Regions from separate parts of the Colwellia sp. 5_MG-2023 genome, predicted to be linked through region 1. Evidence: predicted binding sites of a transcription regulator. Region 1 holds the regulator's gene; the other holds the start of a gene.
What was found. Region 1 encodes NrdR, which represses ribonucleotide reductase genes. Its sites were predicted from a motif close to AAACACNANATNTNGTGTTT; they were not measured.
Positions count from the first base shown of each region.

Region 1 (2,210 bases):
GCTAATGCTGCTGTTTTCCAAGCATTAGTATCACCTGGTGGAAAAGTATTAGGTATGAGCTTAGCGCATGGTGGTCATTTAACGCATGGTGCTAGTGTAAGCTTTTCTGGTAAATCTTATGAAGCTTTCCAGTATGGTCTTCACCCTGAAACAGGTGACATTGACTATGAAGAACTTGAACGTTTAGCTAATGAACATAAGCCTGAAATGATCATTGGTGGGTTTTCTGCATTCTCTGGTATTGTTGATTGGGCACGTATGCGCAAAATTGCTGACAGTGTTGGTGCATACTTCTTCGTTGATATGGCACACGTTGCTGGTCTTGTTGCTGCTGGTCTTTATCCTAACCCTGTACCACACGCACATGTAGTAACTACAACAACGCATAAAACATTAGCGGGCCCTCGTGGTGGTTTAATCATTTCTGGCTGTGATGACGAAGCTATTTACAAAAAATTAAATAGTGCTGTTTTCCCTGGCGGACAAGGTGGCCCATTAATGCATATTATCGCTGCGAAAGCTGTTGCATTTAAAGAAGCGCTACAACCAGAATTTAAAGTTTATCAACAAAGTGTACTTGATAATGCTAAAGCTATGGTTGCGGTATTACAGGACCGTGGTTATAAAGTTGTATCCAATGGTACTGAAAACCACTTATTGTTACTTGATTTAATAGATAAAGATATTACTGGTAAAGATGCTGATGCTGCTTTAGGTAAAGCTCACATTACGGTTAATAAAAACTCAGTACCTAACGATCCTCGTTCTCCGTTTGTTACTAGTGGTTTACGCTTAGGTACTCCTGCTATCAGTCGTCGTGGTTTTGGTACTGAAGAAACTAAAGCACTAACAGGTTGGATTTGTGATATTTTAGATGATATCAACAATGAAGAAACTATTGCTAAGGTACAAGCAAACGTTAAAGAATTATGTTCACGTTTCCCTGTATACAAGTAGTCAAACATTAGTTTTTTTAAGTTAAAGTAATTCACAAATTATTGTGAATTTATATTAAAATGGTCGCAATTAGCGGCCATTTTTGTATTTATTTTTCGAACTTGTCGTATGAAACTTATTCACGTATCGCAGGTAAACCATGTTTTGTCCATTTTGTAGTGCACAGGAAACTAAAGTCATAGACTCTCGTTTAGTTTCAGACGGTCATCAAATCAGACGTCGTCGTCAATGCTTAGCTTGTCATGAACGTTATACAACCTTTGAAACAGCTGAATTAGTTATGCCTCGTATTATCAAGCGAGATGGTACACGTGAGCCGTTCAACGAAGATAAAATGCGCAGCGGCTTAATGAGAGCGTTAGAAAAACGTCCGGTTAGTACTGAACAAGTTGAACTGTCGATTAATAAATTAAAATCACAGATGCGCGCTACTGGTGAGCGAGAAATTACGAGTGAAATGCTGGGAAACTTGCTGATGACTCAGCTAAAAGAGTTAGACAAAGTTGCCTATCTGCGTTTTGCTTCTGTTTATTTGTCCTTTGAAGATATTAGTGAATTTGCTGATGAAATAGCTCGCCTAGGAAAAGAAAGTCCAAGGAGAGGCAAAATTGGTAAATAAATCGCCGACAAAAGAAGAATTAACAACAACTTGTGGTGATCAAATGTATAGCAGAGAAGATCATCAATACATGGCCTTAGCAATTAAGCTTGCTAAACAAGGGCGCTATACAACATCACCAAATCCTCGGGTAGGTTGTGTATTGGTCAATAAACTTGACGGTAAAGAGCAAGTAATTGGTACCGGCTTTCATCAAAAAGCAGGGCAGGGTCATGCAGAAGTTAATGCATTACTTGATGCTAAACTTAATTACCCTCACCTTATTGAAGGGGCAACCGCGTATGTTACTTTAGAGCCGTGCAGTCACTTTGGTAGAACACCACCTTGTGCCCAAGGGCTAATTAATGCCAAAGTAAAACGGGTTGTTGCCGCTATGGTTGATCCCAACCCTGAAGTTTCGGGTCGTGGTCTAGCAATGCTTCAAGAAGCTGGGATTCAAGCTGAATTTGGGCTTTTAGAAAGTGACGCAAAAGCACTAAATCTTGGCTTCATTAAAGTCATGACCCACTCTTTACCTTATGTTCGGGTTAAGTTGGCGGCGAGTCTTGATGGTAAAACTGCGATGAAAAGTGGTGAAAGCAAGTGGATTACGTCAAGCGACGCAAGATGCGATGTACAAAGATTAAGAGCGCAA
Region 1 covers NZ_JAUOPW010000029.1:28,999-31,208, reverse strand. The annotation lists gene glyA (serine hydroxymethyltransferase) at 1-957, shown strand, start outside; gene nrdR (transcriptional regulator NrdR) at 1,097-1,576, shown strand; gene ribD (bifunctional diaminohydroxyphosphoribosylaminopyrimidine deaminase/5-amino-6-(5-phosphoribosylamino)uracil reductase RibD) at 1,620-2,210, shown strand, end outside.

Region 2 (2,210 bases), on a different contig from region 1:
GCCGTAATCTAAATGTCTAACACGGTTTTCTTCAACACCACGATTGTTTTTAAGTACTAGTAAGCTTTCAACTTCTAAATGCCAAAGCGGATAGAACAAGGTAGCGGCACCGCCACGAACACCACCTTGTGAACAACTTTTAACGGCTGTTTGGAAATGTTTGTAGAAAGGGATACAACCGGTATGAAATGCTTCACCATTACGAATAGTACTACCTAATGCACGAATACGTCCTGCATTAACGCCAATTCCAGCACGTTGAGAAACATATTTTACTATTGCGCTTGATGTTGCGTTAATCGAATCTAAAGAATCATCACATTCTATTAATACACATGATGAAAATTGACGAGTTGGTGTTCTAACACCCGCCATTATTGGGGTTGGTAACGATATCTTAAAGGTTGATATAGCGTTATAGAACCCCTTAATATAACTTAACCTAGTTTCTTTCGGATATTTAGCGAATAAACAGGCAGCAACTAAAATATATAAAAACTGTGCGCTTTCATAAATTTCACCATTAACACGGTTCTGTACTAAGTATTTACCTTCGAGTTGCTTAACTGCAGCATAGCTGAAGTTTAAATCACGACTATGATCTAAAAATAGCGACATATGTTCGAAATCGCTTTCATCGTAATCAACTAATAAATGTTGATCATATTTACCTGAGTCAACCAGCTTCACTATATGGTCATATAGTTTTGGTGGCTCAAATTGGCCATAAGCTTTCTTACGTAAATGAAAAACCGCTAGTCTGGCAGCTAAATATTGATAATCAGGTGTCTCTTCTGATATTAAATCTGCGGCTGCTTTAATAATCGTTTCATGAATATCAGCCGTTTTAATACCATCATAAAATTGAATATGAGATTTTAATTCAACTTGAGAAACAGAAACGTCATCAAGATCTTCAGCTGCCCAAGCAATAACGCGGTGAATTTTCTCTAAATCGATGGGTTCTTTTTCGCCATTACGCTTAGTAACAAAAAGTTTATTAGTCATGAAAGGCCTGTGGTGTAAATTGTTATTGTTTTCTTTAGTTTTAAAACGTTATTTATCACTAAAGAGTCCTGTGTTGTACCTGCTTTTCAAATAGCCTAATAAATAGACTGGTTAAAAAGTGCATGCACAACATCTAGGGTTTGTTTGTAAATATAGACACAAGATAATGAGGTTTGGTTATTATTGCAAGTGATAAAAAAGTGCTAATTTCACTTGATTTTTCGATTGATTGCATTAGGTTAGTAATGACTAACCTACTACCATTAAAAGCTTTAGTAATTTGCTAAAATCAATCTTTATTTTTAAATAAATAATTCGCTAAAAATATTTTAATTAATTTTAATATATTTTCACAACGATTAAATATGGAATTTGAGAGAAATAAAAATAATTATTTAAATCAATTGCTTAGCTGTTTTGTTTGTAGTTTGAACAACTTGATTGAAAAAAAAACAAATGCGTAAATTATATTTTCTTACAGCACAAAATGTAGTTCACATCTAAGTTATTTGTTAATTTATGATTCTCAGAAATTGGATTGTAATGAATACCGCTAGCATCAATACAATTTAACCCACATTGTTCAGCCCAACTTATTAATTGCGAAGGCTTGATAAACTTATCATGCTCATGTGTACCATCAGGTACTAACTTAAATATTTTCTCTGCGGCTAAAATAGCAAGTAAATAAGATTTGACTGTTTTATTGAGTGTTGAGAAAAAGACTAAACCACCAGGTTTTACTAAGTTTGCACAAGCATTTATTATAGAAGCAGGGTCGGGAACATGCTCTAGCATTTCCATACAAGTTACCATGTCAAAACTTTCGTGGTTTTGTTGTGCTTTTTCTTCAGCGGTTATTTTTTCGTAATTAATTGTTAAACCTGACTCGAGTGCGTGTAACTTAGCAACGTTAAGTGGTTCAGTTCCCATATCAATACCAGTAACATTAGCACCTAATTTAGCTAAAGATTCTGATAAAATACCACCACCACAGCCAACATCAATTACCTTTTTAGAAAAGAGTTCGCTTTGTTGTTCGCTAATATGCTGACATATAAATTGTACTCTTAGTGGGTTAACCTGATGTAATGGTTTAAAATCACCTGTTAAATCCCACCACTGATTTGCAATTTGCTCAAATTTAGCAATCTCAGCATCATTCACATTCAGCATTTTATTAGTTTCTGTCATGGTTATAT
Region 2 covers NZ_JAUOPW010000022.1:13,229-15,438, forward strand. The annotation lists gene nrdA (class 1a ribonucleoside-diphosphate reductase subunit alpha) at 1-1,008, opposite strand, end outside; gene ubiG (bifunctional 2-polyprenyl-6-hydroxyphenol methylase/3-demethylubiquinol 3-O-methyltransferase UbiG) at 1,474-2,202, opposite strand.
Region 2: nrdA (class 1a ribonucleoside-diphosphate reductase subunit alpha) is a predicted target of NrdR. The motif match lies at 1,131-1,150, and genes of this name have one in related genera.